4 regions of the Sporosarcina sp. P12(2017) genome follow, and region 4 is predicted to be linked to each of the others. Evidence: riboswitches for the same ligand, from Rfam matches in the RefSeq annotation. Region 4 holds a riboswitch; each other region holds the start of a gene.
The links. Region 4 has a riboswitch for cobalamin ahead of metE (5-methyltetrahydropteroyltriglutamate--homocysteine S-methyltransferase). Riboswitches for the same ligand answer to the same signal wherever they lie in the genome.
Positions count from the first base shown of each region.

Region 1: linked by a shared signal. The riboswitch ahead of CSV80_RS07405 (ABC transporter substrate-binding protein) and the one ahead of metE (5-methyltetrahydropteroyltriglutamate--homocysteine S-methyltransferase) in region 4 are both predicted to bind cobalamin.
Region 2: linked by a shared signal. The riboswitch ahead of CSV80_RS05580 (DUF4430 domain-containing protein) and the one ahead of metE (5-methyltetrahydropteroyltriglutamate--homocysteine S-methyltransferase) in region 4 are both predicted to bind cobalamin.
Region 3: linked by a shared signal. The riboswitch ahead of CSV80_RS10485 (hypothetical protein) and the one ahead of metE (5-methyltetrahydropteroyltriglutamate--homocysteine S-methyltransferase) in region 4 are both predicted to bind cobalamin.

Region 1 is NZ_PDYL01000007.1:103,747-108,234, reverse strand. Features, by position in the region: gene CSV80_RS07415 (adenosylcobinamide amidohydrolase) at 1-425, opposite strand, end outside; gene CSV80_RS07410 (FecCD family ABC transporter permease) at 428-1,420, opposite strand; gene CSV80_RS07405 (ABC transporter substrate-binding protein) at 1,413-2,399, opposite strand; cobalamin riboswitch at 2,540-2,666, opposite strand; gene argS (arginine--tRNA ligase) at 2,864-4,488, opposite strand, start outside.
Region 2 is NZ_PDYL01000005.1:118,634-123,121, forward strand. Features, by position in the region: gene CSV80_RS05580 (DUF4430 domain-containing protein) at 1-2,342, opposite strand, end outside; cobalamin riboswitch at 2,465-2,652, opposite strand; TPP riboswitch at 2,794-2,892, shown strand; gene CSV80_RS05585 (ABC transporter ATP-binding protein) at 2,977-3,747, shown strand; gene CSV80_RS05590 (ABC transporter permease) at 3,744-4,488, shown strand, end outside.
Region 3 is NZ_PDYL01000011.1:72,541-77,028, reverse strand. Features, by position in the region: gene CSV80_RS10495 (GNAT family N-acetyltransferase) at 1-37, shown strand, start outside; gene CSV80_RS10490 (MATE family efflux transporter) at 34-1,380, shown strand; cobalamin riboswitch at 1,530-1,721, shown strand; gene CSV80_RS10485 (hypothetical protein) at 1,973-2,194, shown strand; gene CSV80_RS10480 (ABC transporter permease) at 2,243-4,186, opposite strand; gene CSV80_RS10475 (ABC transporter ATP-binding protein) at 4,176-4,488, opposite strand, start outside.
Region 4 is NZ_PDYL01000022.1:31,809-36,296, forward strand. Features, by position in the region: gene metE (5-methyltetrahydropteroyltriglutamate--homocysteine S-methyltransferase) at 1-1,765, opposite strand, end outside; cobalamin riboswitch at 1,912-2,044, opposite strand; gene CSV80_RS15485 (malate synthase G) at 2,435-4,488, shown strand, end outside.

The DNA of each region.
Region 1 (4,488 bases), on a different contig from region 4:
CCTCCAGATAATAATTCAATGGCGGTATTTTCATATCGCGTGACACCTGTATGGTTCATCGCTTCCTGCACGGCTTGCTCGTCCAACTCCGACCAGCTCGAGAAAATCCCTGACTGATACGGATAACGACCGAGAGCGACGGTGTCTTTCACGCTATGGGAAAAAGCATGAGCATGAAGCTGCGGCAAGACGGCTACTTGCTGCGCGAATTGCTTTTGGCTATATGCGCCAGAAGGTTTTCCTGCAATCATTACCTTGCCGCTTTGTTTCGGCAAAATTCCCGAAATGATTTTCAATAAGGTTGACTTTCCGCTACCATTCGGCCCTAAAATCCCAAGAACTTCTCCTTTTTCCACGTGGAACGACACATTTCGCACAATCGGTTCTTTGCCGTAGCCTCCTGATAAGTTCTCCACTTGCAACATCTTCACATCGCTCCTTTTCTACGTTGTTTGTAAAATATGTAAGCAAACACCGGAGCGCCAATGAATGCTGTAATGACGCCGACCGGTAATTCAGCCGGCGAAATAATCGTTCGTGCGACGAGATCGCAAATGATTAATAATGAGGCACCGTTGAATAATGATAACGGCAACACGTGACGATGATCAGAACCCCATAGCATTCGTGTCATATGAGGGACAACTAGGCCCACGAAACCGATTGTCCCAGACACAGCAACAGCAGAACCAGTTAATACCGAACCGCCTAGCAAAATCATTAATTTACGCTGTTTGACATTGACCCCAAGATGATGCGCGCGTTCTTCACCGAATAATAAAGCGTTCAATTCGCGGCGATTGAGCCACAGCATGAATGAACCGATGATGAAAAACGGCAGTACCATGAGAATATAATTCCATCCGCGCATGGATACGCTACCAAGCAGCCAACCCACGATCTGACGGAGTTCTTCTTGTGTTAACGCGATCATCAGCGACAGCACGGAGCCAAGAAACGAACCGAAAATAATGCCTGTCAAAATAATCGTTTCCATTTTCATTGATCGATCGACGAGACGGGCAAAACCGATCACTAGAAACATTGTCACTGCGGCACCGATCATACTAAATACAGGTAAGGTGAATGCGCCAAGAACCGGTAGAGAAATACCAAAAAAGAGTGTGATCACGGCGCCGACAGAGGCACCGGATGACACTCCGAGGGTGTAAGGATCAGCTAATGGGTTTTTCAACAGCCCTTGGAAAGCGGCTCCTGAAATAGCCAGTGAGGCACCGACGATTCCCGCCAGCAGCACACGAGGCATACGGATCTTCCACAAAATATTACTTGCGGTCGCGTCCGATTGATTCCATAGCGTCTCTATTGGTATTTTCACTGTACCGATCGATACGCCGAGCCAAATTGCCACAAGCAACGTGGCAATCGACACGACATAGGCGAGAGCGGTTTTATTCACCGAATACCTCAGGATAGACTGCTTTTGCAAACAATTCTAATCCGTCAGCTAAACGTGGACCTGTACGGCTTGTAATATCTTCATCCAATTGAATGACTTGATCTTCTTTGATCGCAGTAACCGCATCGAACCCGTCACGAGTTTTAATGTTTTCTACGACGTTTGGAACATAACTATACATAGCCAAAATTACATCGGGATTTTCATCTACAATCTTTTCAGGACTGATCATAATCCAGCCTTCTTCTGTCACAATGTTTTCAGCGTGGATCATATCCAAAAATTGCTGTGGGAATGTTCCCTTCCCTGGCGTATAAATTTCAGGTGCATCGGAGTTTTCAACAAACACGCGCTTCTTGTCTGTTATGTCTGCTGCTTTCTTTTCAATATCCGCAACTTTTGTTTTCATATCTTCGACGATTTGATTCGCTTCCACATTTTTGTCCATGACTGCACCAATCAGTTCAATTGTTTCATATGTCTCGTCAAATGTCTCTGCATTTGGTACGACGATCACAGGGATGCCTGCGTCACGAATTTGATTCAATCCTTCTTCACTTGAACCCATCATCATTTCATGTGCAAATACTGCTTCCGGCTCCAATGAAATGACTTTTTCCACGTTGACCGTAAAGTCCCCTACTGTATCAAGCTCCGTTACTTCCTTAGGGTAGTCATCGTTTTCTGTTACTGCGATGACTTGATCTCCTGCATCAATACCGAATAAAATTTCCGTATTGCTTGGAACTAATGAAATTACAGTTTCCGGCGCTTGTTCAAATGTAAGTTCTTCGCCAGCCGCGTCTGTCAGGGTGTATGGATAACTCGTTGTATCCGTCGATTGTTGTTCTGTGTTTGTTTCTTCGCCAGCTTGTTTTTCATCTGCTGGTGTTTCTTCTTTTTTACTGTCACTTCCGCATGCTGCGAGTAGTAGTACCGCAAGCATTGCCGTCAGCATCAGTTGCCAAAACTTCTTCATGTGTGTTCCTCCTTTAATATGTGTGTAGCATTACGCAAGCCGCAGACATGAAAAAAACCTTCGATAGTTCGAAGGATCAGGTGGGATGAAATCAATACGTGATTTCTTCCACTGTACCTATCCTCGTAGGTTGCTGCGGAACTTCATTTTCTAAAAAGGCAGGTGACCTGGCTTGTGCATGGCACATACAGTGGCGGGACCGCATCGGATTTGAACCGATTTCGCTTTTCATCTCAAGTTTTGAGAACCTTTTTAGAAGATATGTAATTATGACTTATTATAGCGATAATAGTGTTGGTTGTACAGGGGATAGGAGGAGTTTGGGTATGACATGGGGAGTGAGGCTCCAGCAGGGGGACGCTTTCCTGAGGGGCCGCCTGGAACGCAGCGAAACGTTGCCTTCCCCTTTCCCATTCATAAAGAAAAAAGCCAAGCAGTCAATCTGCTTGGCCATTTTTGATATATTACATTCTTTCAGGTGCTTGCACGCCAACTAATTTCAACGCGTTCGCAATCGTCGTTTTAGTCGCTGTGATCAAAGCCAAACGTGCTTCGGAAAGGTCTTTATTTTCCGGATCAAGCACCTTGTTAGCATTATAGAAACTATGGAATGTAGCTGCTAGTTCCTGAATATATGTTGTTACACGATGCGGTGCGCGCATGCGTGCCGAGTCGCTGATTAGTTTCGGGAAGTCTCCGAGTTTCTTCAGTAGCTCTAGCTCTTTTTCATCTTGCAATAGCGTGACGTTCTCTGTTGACGCTTCTACGTTCTGTTCTTTTGCCTGACGTAGAATCGAGCAAATACGTGCGTGCGCGTATTGTGCGTAGTAGACAGGGTTTTCATTGGATTTGGATACTGCCAAATCTAGATCGAAGTCCATTTGTGCGTCACCTGAGCGCATCGCGAAGAAATAACGTACAGCGTCTAAGCCGACCTCTTCCACGAGTTCACGCAGTGTGACCGCTTTTCCTGTGCGCTTGCTCATCTTGAATTTTTCTCCGTCTTTATAGAGCTGAACCATTTGCGCCACTTCTACTTCGAGCGTATCGCGGTCATAGCCAAGTGCTTGGATTGCCGCTTTCATACGTGGAATATATCCGTGGTGGTCTGCTCCCCAAATATTGATGAGTTTATCGAATCCGCGACTCAGCTTGTCTTGGTGGTACGCGATATCCGGTGTTAAGTATGTGAATGAACCGTCTTGCTTAATCAGTACACGGTCTTTGTCGTCACCAAATGTAGTGGAGCGGAACCAAGTGGCACCGTCTTCTTCAAAGACATGGCCGTTTTCACGAAGTTTATTAAGTGCGACTTCGATCTTGCCGTTGTTATATAGGGACGTCTCTGAGAACCAGTTATCAAAATGAACGCGGAAGTCCGCCAAGTCTTTCTTCAGTTTATCCAGTTCGATATTCAAGCCGTGCTCACGGAAAAATGCAAGTCGCTCTTCTTCTGGAACATCGACATACTTGTCGCCGTATTGTTCGACCAGGCCTTTTGCGATCGTGATAATATCTGCACCACGATAGCCATCTTCAGGCATTTCTTTTTCCAATCCAAGTGCTTCGAAATACCGAACATCGATAGATAACGCTAAGTTGTTTATTTGATTACCTGCATCGTTGATATAATATTCGCGCGCTACGTCATAGCCTGCTTTATCGAGAATATTACATAATGAATCGCCTAGCGAAGCTCCGCGTGCGTGCCCTAAGTGCAAGTCGCCTGTTGGGTTCGCTGAGACGAATTCAACTTGAATTTTTTGTTGTTGTCCACTGTCGGAACGTCCGTAGTCAGCTCCTTGATCAAGGACAGTCTTCACGATATCTCCAAGGCTGTCTGTTTTTAAGCGGATATTGAGGAAGCCAGGTCCAGCGATTTCAATGGAGTCAATTGCTGTGTTCGTCGTATCGAGGTGCTCCAAAATACTTTCCGCGATTGCCCGTGGTGGCTTTTTTGCTAGTTTCGTTAACTGCATGGCGATATTCGCTGCATAGTCGCCGTTCTCTTTACTTCTTGGTGATTCCAGTTTAATTTCCGGAATTTCTGCACCTTCGACTAATTGTGCTTTTTCAATCGCTTCGTGCA
Region 2 (4,488 bases), on a different contig from region 4:
TCACCTTTTTGCCACTTATCCGATGTAACGTCTTCTCCTACCGCAACCAGACCTGAAATGACTGTCGCAATACTATTGGAGTTTTCTCCCCAAGCGCCCCAGCCAGCTGTATCAAGTTGTTGTTCGCGCAAGGCTTGTTTTGCACGTTCAATTGCAGCATTCGCCGCACTATCATCTTGATAATTTGCTAGTGCCAACAAGACCATGCCCGTCATATCAGGATCAGCTGTGTCTTGTTCATTTAATGAAAGCGAAAATCCACCCTTTTCCTTTTCTTGCTTTAACAAATGTTGTAACGCTTTCTCTTTTGCATTGGCACCCCATGTTCCTACGTCCTGCCCGCGCTTCTCACCTGTATCTAAAGCGAGCATCGCCCATGCGTGTTTATTTATACCACCAATTGATCCGTCTGCCTTTTGTTGTGCCGCTAGCTCTGCATAAAGATTTCGTTTAGATTCCCATGCAGTAGATGGATCTTTACCTACTGCTAGCAAACCGAAGATATAGCGAATATGATCCGTATCTGCTTCATCTTTCTGTAATCCTGGATCTTTAGTGAGCCACTCTGGTAATTGTGCTGTACCATCACTTAATTGTGAACTGGACGCGCCCAATGCAACCAATTCCGTCCAACTGATTCCAGGCATACTCCATCTGAAATTATCCTTATTATATCTCTCCACTTCATAGAAACGTAACGTATCCGCAAGCATATCGTCTACCGTACGAATAGTTTCTGGTATAGCAGGAGTATTATTTGCAGTAGTGTTTACATTCGACTGCACTGCTTTAGCAAGCCCAGTTATTGATAACGTTACATTTGGTACTTCGCCTTGCACATGTAGAAGTACGTTCTGACTACTTTCAACTGTGACTGAGCCAACTGTTAGGGCTCCATTACCTATAGTCCAGTTACTAACATTTGAAGCCGCTTCCGTAAACGTGTCTCCACTTAATGTGAGTTCAATAGTCGGATCCTTGTCCCCGACTTTCAACTTCGTAATGGATTCAAGAACTGCATTGCGTTTATAGAAAATGTGAATCTTATCATTGTCGTTTACTACATTATCGAAAAGTGAAGTAGATGATCCTTCATTAACATCAACAACCCACTGATCATTGCCATGTAAATTTCCATTTTGAACGTTGTTAATCGATACAAAATTCTCTTTCGCTTGATCCAACTCGTAAGGAATATTTTGTTCTTTTAACAACTGTTCAACAACTTGTACAATCGTATCGCCTGCTTCGAATGCCACTGCAGTATCTGCAAGAATCGGTGCATCTACCCCATCGACTTTCACGTAGGCTGTAGGCCGCTCTGTTTTTAAAGCAATTCGATTCCAAACAGAACTTCCCGCTTTCATGTCTGCTAGCGCAAGTAATACTTGTTCTGTCGCCATTAAATTAGTACTTTTATCAGTCACTTTCCACTTATAAGACCCGTCTTCAAACTGGAAACCTTTTATTGCATCTACTACTGTCTGATTGCCTACATGCCACTTTTCTGCTAGTACATTCTCATTGACTGCAGCTAGACCCCAAATCGCTGTCGCTGTGGAGTTGGCATTATCGCCCATTCCAAAATTACCTGGCGAATTAAATCCACCCGTCGTTAAGTCTAGTTGTCTAGCTCGTAATAAGTCCTTCGTTCTTTCAATAGCTGCATCTGCCGCTTCTTCCCCTTGATAGTTCGACAACGCGATCATGCCCATACCTGTCATATCTGGGTCTGAAACCGGACCAAAGAATGAATATCCACCATCTTCATTTTGGTTATCGATCAAAAATTGTAGCGCTTTTTGTTTCTTATCTGTATTCCACTCACCTAAATCGGCTCCTAGACGTTCGCCTGTATCCATCGCAAGCACGGCCCACATATGTTTATTAATGCCGCCAAATGAGCCTGTCTCTTCGTTTTGTTGCGATGCTAATTCCGCATAAAGATTACGATTCGTTTCCCATGCATCGGCTGGATCTTCGTTCATTGCAAGCAATCCGAAGATAAAGCGAATATGATCTGTACCATAATGTATAGGTTCTAGATAATCTGGATCTTCTTTTTGCCATTCTGGTAATACCCACTCGCCATCATTCAGGTCTTCACCTGCTGCGTAAAGCCCGACTAATAATTGCCACGAATCCAATTTCATCTTTTTGTTTTTATAAAACTGAACGGTTCTAGCTAATAATTCTTCCACATCTGTCTGCTCTTCAACCATTCCTTGTGTATTCTCTACTCCTGTATCAACTGCTTGTACTGTTGGAGTTAAAACCGACAACACCAACAATAAACTTAGCAACACAGATAATGTCTTGCTTACTCGACTACCTTTCCTCAACGACTCCTACCCCCTATTTTTTTCAATAAAAAAATCCCGCCTCCGGAAAGAGACAAGGATGGATGGATGCGTGTTTAGACATACATAATACAACACAACATACACACCTTTTTCCGGAAGGCTGTAAGCATTGTATTATGGTAAGTCTCCTGACTTTTGGATACGAACGCAACTTCAACCTTCCCAGTATGAATACCAGTGGTTGTCAGAAGTTACTTTCCAATTACAGTGGCCGGACCGTTCAGGATTTTCACCTGATTCCTTTTTACGTCTTGCAAACTAGCAAGACACCAAAATACGCTATAAACTATCCTTAATCATAATGAGTCGACAAAACAATTGCAATAGCGAGATTTTTGACGTGTAGGATATTTTCCAACTCCCTATAAATGACCAATTTATTCCTGTCCTATCTTGACTATCTTTTCAGACTATGTAACGATAAGATATGGATAAACACTAGGGGTGCTGTTGCTGAGAGAGGCGTTCGCCTTAACCCTCGAAACCTGCTCTAGATAATGCTAGCGGAGGGAAGTGGACATATGACGGATTTCGACCGTACTATGCAACCACTTCGCACAGAGAAGTGGTTTTTTGTGTGTATTTTTTGAAGAAATGAGAAGTGGTAAGAATGATGACGAATAAGGTTTTAGAGTTTACGAATGTATCTTTTCATTATCGAGCAACCAATGCTTCTAAACCAACCGCAATTTTTGACCAAGTCGATTGGCATGTAAATGAAGGCGAATTTGTCAGCATCATTGGACCAAGTGGTTACGGGAAAAGCACTTTATTCCGACTGGTCACCGGTCTAGAGAATCCTGACAGTGGTGAGATTTCATTGAACGGAGAAGTGACAACGAAGCGATTAGGCAAAGTGGGCTATATGCCGCAGCAAGACTTACTCATGCCGTGGCGAACGATTCTTGAAAATGTCCAATTACCAGTAGAACTTCAAGGCGGTAAACCTACTGCCGACCAGATCATCCAGCTACTCGCTGATTTCGGACTGGCAGGCGAAGAAAACGCTTATCCTGGAAATTTATCAGGCGGGATGCGACAACGGGTTTCCTTTTTACGAACGATCCTGACCGGCTCCAATATTTTATTGCTGGACGAGCCATTCAGCGCACTCGATGCGATCACACGGCTGACGATGCAAGAGTGGCTGATCGATCAATGGCAGAAGCTCGATAAAACGATTGTCTTCATCACACATGATATCGACGAAGCTTTATTTCTATCCGATCGCATCTTCGTACTCGCTGAAAGACCAGTACAGACGATTCGCGAAGTCATCGTGCCTCTCAGCCGACCACGTACTATGCGAGACCTGGCACAGCCCGAAGTGATGGAAATGAAGGAGCAACTTATTAGCGAGCTTCGTTCGGAGGCGCGGCTATGAAGAAAATCACTTCGTATAGTTGGTCTATACTTTTCGTTGCGATCTTACTGGGCCTATGGGAAATTAGCGCACGTCTTTACGACAAAAGCTTTCTCTTCCCGTCCCCTTCAGCGATTCTGATCAGATTATGGGAGCTGAAGACGGAGCTGTTTATCCACCACTTACCTCCGACTGCTTTAACTATCTTAATCGGCTTATCGATTTCAATCATGCTCGGATCCACACTGGCAATTGCGATGTATAGTAAGAAACCGATCGAGCAGGCGTTTTACCCTATCCTGATCGCGTCGCAAACGATTCCGGTCATCGCGCTCGCACCGATTTTCGTCTTATGGTTCGGCTACAGCATTTGGAGTAAAGTCGCGGTTACGGTACTGATTACTTTTTTCCCGATTACCGTCAGCGTTTTCGACGGCTTGCGCTCTTCAGATAAAAATTTACGTGAATTAATGCTAACAATGGGTGCGTCCGCAAAAGATATCTTCTATAAATTAGACCTGCCTTCCGCTTTGCCATCTTTCTTCTCTGGACTCAAAGTGGCGGTCACACTGAGTGTAATCGGTGCGGCCATTGGGGAATGGCTAGGTGCTCAGGCAGGACTTGGATACTTCAGCAGAAGAATGATGACGCAATTTGACAGTGCCGCCGTATTCGCACCGATCGTCTTGCTATCTGCAGTAGGCATTATCTTCTTTCTACTCGTCGTCGTATTGGAAAAACACTTTTTACAATGGAGGAATC
Region 3 (4,488 bases), on a different contig from region 4:
CATGGAACTTGATCTTCAAAGGAGTCCTGTGCAATGAGTTCTTCTTCACCCAAGTTTAATAAATTGGATACTGAGCCAGTAGGACGTATCTTTTTACGTTATTTAATACCGTCAACTGTCGGTATGTTGCTGATGGCAATCAATATTGTGGCGGATGGTATCATGGTCGGTAATCGATTGGGTGCAGAAGCATTGGCGGGAGTCGGAATTTCGGCTCCCGTTTATACCATCTTTTTTGCTATTTCCTTATGGATTGGTATAGGTGCCGCCACAAAATATTCGATGGCAATGGGTGCTAAAGATGTGCTTAAAGCTCGTTCGATTTTCACACATGCAATCATTTCCATTTTCTTATTAACCATTATATTAGGCTTAACCGCCTTTATTTTTAGGGATTCGCTAGCATACGCACTTGGTGCGAATACCACTACATTCCCTTATGTATCGCAATACTTATTTGTGATTTTACTATTTGGCTTTATCTTTACTGTAGAAAACACATTTAGTATTTTCGTACGTAACGACGGAGCACCGAACCTCTCAATGGCAGGGCTAATTGTGACGTCAGTCATTAACATCATTTTGAATTATGTGTTCTTATTTATTCTTGATTACGGTGTTGCCGGTGCTGCAACCGCTACAATTATCGCTTCCTTTATGGGCATGTTAGTACTGCTCGCCCACTTCTTTAAGAAAAACAATAACTTAAAATTGATTCGCTTACAGTTCAATAAAAAGCTGTTCATAGCCATTCTTTTCATCGGATTCCCGAGCTTCCTTTCCGAGTTGGGAATCTCCTTTTTTACCATTACACATAATATTGCGTTCGAACGGATGGCCGGTACAGAAGGTGTTGCGGCATTCTCTATTTTGAACTATGTGCACAGTGTCATGCTTATGCTATTCCTCGGGATGGGTGGTGCGATTCAGCCGCTGATCAGTTATTATCAAGGCTCTGGTAACCGGATAAGGATGAAGGAAACCGTTAAAAAGGCCACTCTCACAGTCGTCATCGCGGGTGCTGTGTTCTTCCTCGTCGGACAGTTCGCAGCAGGTCCTATCGTATCGATTTTCGGAGACTTCCCGCAAGCCGTCAGAGAATTGGCTACTACCGGAATTAATCTATTCTTTATTGCCTATTTGTTCACAGGTACGAACTTTGTCATGATGACTTATTATCAATCTGTCGGCAATGTACGGATGGCCACTTGGATTACCGCTTCACGTGAAATCATCGTCATGTTGATTTTCTTGATGATCTTGCCACGCATATTCGGATTGAATGGTATTTGGTTATCCATTCCCGCTTCTGAGCTTGTCGTATTTATTGGCGTGTATTTATATCAAAGGAACGCTACTCGACATTCGTTAATCGGCTAAGCATTGGTCTATAGAACAGTACGGAAACATAAATCATTGTTCTAAGCAGCGCGTTCCATAGAATTAGTGTGAGTACGTGTTGTAGTAAAGAATGTTGCACTATTTTTGTTCCTTTCATCAATAAGAGTGCTATACTGAAAGAGCAACTGAATATCGTGTTAGAGATAGGTGCGTTTATTTTTTCTTAAACGCTTAAAAGGGAAATCGGTGAAAAACCGATGCTGTCCCGCAACTGTGAGTTGGAGTATAATTCGTTACCACTGTTTCACCGCAAGGGAAATGGGAAGGTGAATTATACGTTGAAGACGAGCCAGGAGACCTGCCTAGATCAGTACACACCAATACCCTACGCGGATAGGAGGTGTCAAGTGCGGCTTATGAAAAATCACACACAAGCCGACGTACGAAAAAACGGAATCAGGACATTCATTAGGTGGCTTCGAAATAGTTTCTATCGATCCAACATATGTGTATTTCCTGCCGAACCGTTTAATTCGTCATGGCTTCCCACTTAACATCCTTCCAGGTATTTACCGGACGGATGTTTTTTTATGTCAACGAACCCATACAAACACGATGAGGAGAATGAATTATGCCCAATCAAACAATCGATGACTTTACAAACTTATTAAAGGACACATTGATGTCGGATAGAGTGAGCACTCACTCTACCCCCCTTCCTATACTAGTGGAAAATGTGAAGAAACAAATTGCTGAAGACACTTCAAATGACTCTGCAGAAAAAAGTAAACAACTAGCTAATTTAGATACAGCATATCAAATCGTAGTTGCTGAATTAGTAGGTAGTAACTAGATCGCAATAAAACACCCCTGACCTTAATGTGTCAGGGGCGTTACTATGTTATAAAGAATCTTTAATCACACGCTTGTAATTCAATACGGAAAGTAAGCCAAATATAGAATATAGTGCCGTATAGATGAACATCACAATAATCGTGGGCGCCAGCATTTCAGTACCGAATAAGAACCAGCCAGATTTCACCGCGAAATAGCTGTGGAAGAGACCAACGACTAACGGAATACCGAAATTAAATAGCTGCTTTCGTTGAACCCCTTTTAGCAAATCTGTTTGTGTATAGCCCAGTTTACGAAGAATGGTATAGTTCGATTTTTCATCTTCACTTTCGTCCATTTGTTTAAAGTATAAGATGCAGCCAGAAGTGACAAGGAAAGCGAGGCCGAGGAATCCCACGATGAACATGATCATGCCAGCACCTTGCATTTGTTTCGTTCTTTCCTCAAACTTCGATTCATGTCCTGCCCAGTCGTTTATTCCCAACACATTAAATATATCATTCGCTTTTTCTAGATCATTCTCATTCTCGATATCCACTCCATGATATTCCGTAAATTCGGATTCTACGGAAGGATCTATATCTACATTCATCTGCTGGAACACTTGATCATCCACTACCGCCACTACAAAACCATAGGTTACACGTATGGGCAAAACAACTACCCTTTCTGTCCCTTTCAGTGTTAGATCATACTCATGCTCTTTGCCTTGGAAAACGACTTGCTGATCTTCTTTGAATTTCATGAAGTTTTCCGTTAAATTATCAGAGTTGACGAAGAGCACTTCCTTTTCTGCTACGTCTAACTCTGGCAATGCTTCATCACTAATGACGATCATTTCTGTATCGGTATAACTCACATCTTGACTATCCCCACCCGGAATAGATAGAACTCTTGATAAACCAACAGGTGTAGACAATAGATCAATAGCTGTCTCTGTATAGGCGATGCCTTTACTTTCAAGTGCCTGTGTAAATTCCATTGCACGCGTAGTATCAGGAATAGTAAAGTCGGCCGGAATAGTTCGCTCTACTGACTTCTCTACTGAGTAATACGAAATATAACTTAACGAGAGTAATGCGATGGATAGCGCAGATACGGATGTAATAATCATTAATAGAAGAGAATTCGATTTCATTCGAAACATAATTGAAGAGAGAGACAGCACGTCGTTAACGTTCAGATATCCTCCTTTACGTTTACGAATCAGGTTAAAGATAAAGCTAACGGAGCCTTTATAGAACAAATACGTTCCCATGACGACAGAAGCTAGTATGATGATCATCACCAGAAATAGCTGATCGCCTAGGAACACACTACTAAATAATCGGGATGATAAATAATAGCCGAATACAATGAGTAGAATACCGAACACACCGACAACCGCCTGAAATACTGTCATCTTTTTGACCCGCTGTTGCGTTACGGTTGTTACACGGAACAAAGATAATATACTTTGTCGTTTAATGAATAGCGCATTCATGATCAAAATCAATACAAAGATTACTGCAAATACGATCAGCGTTTGAAGTAATGCTGCTGAAGAGAAACGTAAAGTTGCAACATCCGTTACACCAGTGACCTTAAATAGAATGAGCATGAGTAATCGTGACATCGAAAATCCTAAGAGTATCCCTATAACGAGAGAGCCGATATATAACACGAAATTCTCTACACTTAAAATACGGAAAACGGTTACTTTCGTCATCCCGATCAATTGGAATAATCCAATCTCCTTACTGCGTCGTTTAATAAATAGATTGTTAGCATATAGCAAGAATACAGACACGATAACAATTAGAAAAACTGAACCTGTTTTAATAGCTGCAGCACCTTTCACTCCTCCTGTTGCATCGTCCAATGCTGGATCAAATTGCAGCGTTACAAATGAAAAGTACAAGCCCACGCTAAAAACCAAAGCAAAGATATACACATAATAATGTTTAAGGTTTTTCTTGATATTGCGGAAAATCAGCTGATTAAGCGTCATGTTGCACACCACCCAACACACCTTGCGTTTTGATGATGTCATTAAAAAATTCGTTACGCGTTTGGTCTCCTTTATTCAGTTGCGTGTAGATTTGTCCGTCTTTGATGAACACTACGCGCTCACTAAAACTTGCGGCGAGAGGATCATGAGTAACCATGACGATAGAAGCATTTCTCTTCATATTGAGATCACTTAGTTTGTTCAACAAATCGGATGCTGCTTTTGAGTCAAGAGCGCCTGTTGGTTCATCCGCAAAAATGATGCTTGGATCATGGATAAATGCTCGTGCGGCAGACGTTCTT
Region 4 (4,488 bases):
TTTCCTTACGCAAAGCGAGTGCAATTTGGTTTGTCACTTCTTCTCTCGACAAGTCGTCACGAACGAATGACCAGTTTAAAATAGTGACAGGACCCGTGAGCATTCCTTTTACTTCATGATCTGTAAGGGATTTCGCATAAACGGATTCTTCCACAGTCATGGGTTTAGTGAACGCAACGTCTCCGAAGATGATTGGAGGCTTAACACAACGTGAACCGTAGGATTGTACCCATGCTTTTTCAGTAAAGACAAATCCGTCAAGCTTTTCTCCGAAATATTCCACCATATCCGTACGTTCAAACTCACCATGCACCAATACATCAAGTCCTAAGTCCTCTTGGATATCGATCCATTCTTTGATTTCGGCATTAACGAAATCTTTGTATTGCTGATTCGTAATTTCACCTTTTCTCCATTTATTCCGTGTAGCCCGTACTTCTGGCGTTTGTGGGAAACTACCGATTGTTGTAGTGGGAAGTAGTGGCAATTGGAATTTTTCCTGTTGCTTCACTTTACGTTCTGCAAATGGAAGGTTTCGCTTACTGTCAGAAAGTAGACTTCCGGAAGTCGCTTCGCGTACTTCTTTATTATTGCGAGCAGGAAGGGCATTAAATGCAGTCAATGCTGCTTCACTGTCTTCAAATACTTTAGTGAATTTTTCTTTTCCATATTGTAGAGCTGTTTGAATAGCTTTGATTTCTTCCATCTTCTCATCAGCAAATGCTAATGCGTTCAAGATGGTTTGATCTAGTTTCTGTTCCGAGCGAGTCGTGACAGGTGAGTGGAGCAAGCTACATGAAGGTTGAATCCATAATTTATCAGGTGAAACTTGCTGTTGGATTGTTTCAGTCAATGTAAGCTTTTTTTGTAAATTAGAACGCCATACGTTGCGTCCATCTACAATCCCTGCCGCAAGTACTTTGTCTTTTGGGAAGCCATGTTGCTTCAGGTTATCTAAGTTTTTCTCGCGTCCGTGGACGAAATCGAGTCCGATCGCTGCAACAGGTAACGCAATCGTTTCTGTATAATGTTCAACTGAATCAAAGTATGTCTGTAGAAGAATATTCAGTCCGCTTAGATTATTTGTCAGTTGTGAATAAATTTCTGTAACAGTTTTCATTTCATCTGAGCTGATTGATGTACATAAAATTGGCTCATCGATTTGAACCCATTGTACTCCTTCATCCTGTAATTCCTGGAGTACTCTTTGATAAAGTGGGATCAATTGCAGGATGATAGATGGTACATCATTATCCTCAAACCCTTTAGATAATTTCAATAATGTATAGGGGCCAAGTAGAACGGGTTTACCTTCAATACCTAGTTCTTTCTTTGCTTCACGATAAGCAGCTAGCGGTTTATTTTCAGTTAGTTCAAAACGCTGACCTTCGTATTCAGGCACGATATAGTGATAGTTCGTATTGAACCATTTTGTCATTTCTGAAGCGACTGCCTCATCATTACCGCGAGCCATCGAAAAGTATGTGGATGTGGAAACTTGTCCGCCTTTCCAGTTATAGCGTGAAGGAATGATTCCGAACATTGCAGACGTATCAAGTACACGATCATACAATGTGAAGTCGCCTACAGCAATGAAATCAATTCCGGCATCTTGCTGTTTTTTTAAGTTCGCCAAGCGAATCTCTTTCGTTGTTTGAAGAAGTTCATCTTCTGAAATCTTCTTTGACCAAAATGCCTCAAGTGCGCGTTTCCACTCACGATTTTCACCTATGACCGGATAGCCCGCTATACTACTTTTTACCATGGATAAATTCCCCCTTGATTTTTTATAATAAAAAAACATCTCTAGGGGAGATGTTAGAAAAACGAGTACATATAAAATAACATGCTAAAAATAGCATGCGTTTATAGACTGCTTCTGTCTAACACTTCCCTATTCATCGTAGGATTAAGCGTCATGAAAAATAGGCAGGTGTCTGGCTGGACGCATGGGCGTCTTCACAGTGGCGGGACCGCTCCAAGAAAAGGATTCCCTTTTAAGAAATGAAAGTATTTTCATTCCACCTACTTTTCAAACTATTCAATTCAGATGATTGTCTCTAAAACTATCACATGCAAAATAGTGTGTCAACTTGCTATCTGAATTTAGTGGCGGGTACCTAAAGAACAAATGGCGTAGTGAAATGATGAAACAGTATATTACCTCTACTGTTATATAACTGATGTCAATAGCTAGACTCAGACGTAATTAACCGTGATGTGAAAATTTACACAATTCAGTTGAAAGTCAACTAGACTTTAGGTATGATATGTACTAACACGTCTTCAAGTGAAGAAGTCATTCGTCTGTTATGTGTCGATTTATGATCGACAGGCTATGGGGTGTTGCTGAATAATGGATGATGATAGGTGTTCATCGCTATATGTTATACAACAGAATAGCGCAAAAAACATTAAGGGGTGGCTTTTATCCATGACAAACTATGAAAAAGTAGGTAAATTGCAAGTCGCAACAGAACTATATAACTTCGTAAACGAAGAAGTTCTTCCGGACTTAGAAGTCCAAAGTGATCAATTTTGGACAAATTTTGATTCGCTCATTCATGAACTTACTCCTGAAAACAAAGCGCTATTAGAAAAACGTGATGAATTGCAAAAGACCATTAGCGAATGGCATCAAAATAATAAAAGCGAAATTGATTTCGCTAAATATAAAGAATTTCTAGAAGAAATTGGCTACTTAGAGCCAGTTCCTGAAGATTTCAAAGTGACAACAGCAAACGTTGACAATGAAGTCGCAAACCAAGCAGGTTCACAATTGGTTGTTCCAATCGATAATGCTCGTTATGCATTAAATGCAGCGAATGCAAGATGGGGGAGTCTATACGACGCACTTTATGGATCGGATGTAATTAGTAATGAGGCGGGTGCTGAAGCTGGCGTTCAATACAACCCGATTCGTGGACAGAAAGTAATCGATTTTGCGAAAAAATTGTTAGATCAAGCAGCGCCTTTAGCTGAAGGTTCTCATGCAGAAGTAACAGCTTATAAAATTGTAGAAGGTAAACTTCAAGTAACGCTTGAAAGTGGTATCACGACTCCATTGAAAGATGAGTCCAAGTTCGTCGGATATAACGACTCTGAAGACGCACCGACTGCTGTATTGTTAGTGAATAATGGATTGCATATTGAAATCGCTATCGATAAGAATAATCCAATCGGTAAAAGTGATAAAGCAGGTGTGAAAGATCTTGTACTTGAAGCGGCACTCTCTACGTTGATGGACTGTGAAGACTCTATTGCTGCAGTAGATGCTGAAGATAAAGTTGGTGTATACCGTAACTGGCTTGGTCTAATGAAGGGCGACTTGGAATCAACATTCAAGCGCGGTAGTAACACAGTTACAAGAAAATTGAATCCAGATCGTACGTATACAGGCGGAGATGGCAAGGAGTTGACTCTGCGTGGTCGTTCATTGATGTTCGTACGTAACGTAGGTCATTTAATGACTAATAATGCAATCCTAGACGAAAATGGCAATGAGGTACCTGAAGGGATCTTGGACGGTGTTCTTACATCGCTGATTGCTACACATAACTTTAAAGAAAACACAGAGTTTAAAAACTCCCTCCACAATTCCATTTACATTGTAAAGCCGAAAATGCATAGTCCAGCTGAGGCGGCATTTGCGAATAAACTATTTGATCGTATTGAAGATCTACTAGGTGTTGAGCGCAACACAATTAAAATCGGAGTTATGGACGAAGAGCGTAGAATGTCACTGAATCTGAAATCGGCAATCAATGAAGTGAAAGAGCGTATTGCATTTATAAACACTGGATTCCTTGACCGTACAGGTGACGAAATCCATACATCTATGGAAGCAGGTCCAGTTATTCGCAAAGCGGATATGAAGACGTCTAAATGGCTATCTTCATATGAATCTGCAAACGTAGCAGTAGGAATTGGAGCGGGTCTACCAGGACACGCACAAATTGGAAAAGGAATGTGGGCAATGCCTGACTTAATGGCTGCAATGCTTGAACAGAAAATTGCTCATCCAAAAGCTGGAGCTAGCACTGCGTGGGTTCCATCACCAACAGCTGCAATTTTGCATGCATTGCACTACCATGAAGTAAATGTTAAAGATGTACAAGCCGGAATTGACAGTTCGATCGATTACCGCGATGGTATCCTTGACATTCCATTGGCACCTAAAGCGGATTGGTCTGCCGAAGAAGTACAATCTGAACTAGATAACAACGCACAAGGTATCCTGGGCTATGTAGTTCGCTGGATTGACCAAGGAGTAGGGTGTTCAACAGTTCCTGATATCAATGATGTCGGATTAATGGAAGACCGTGCAACGTTACGTATTTCGAGTCAGCACATTGCAAACTGGTTACGTCATGGGGTTTGTACGAAAGAGCAAGTACAAGAAACTTTGGAGCGTATGGCAAAAGTAGTGGATCAGCAGAACGCGGATGATGAGTTGTATCAGCCGATGGCACCGAACTATGATGATTC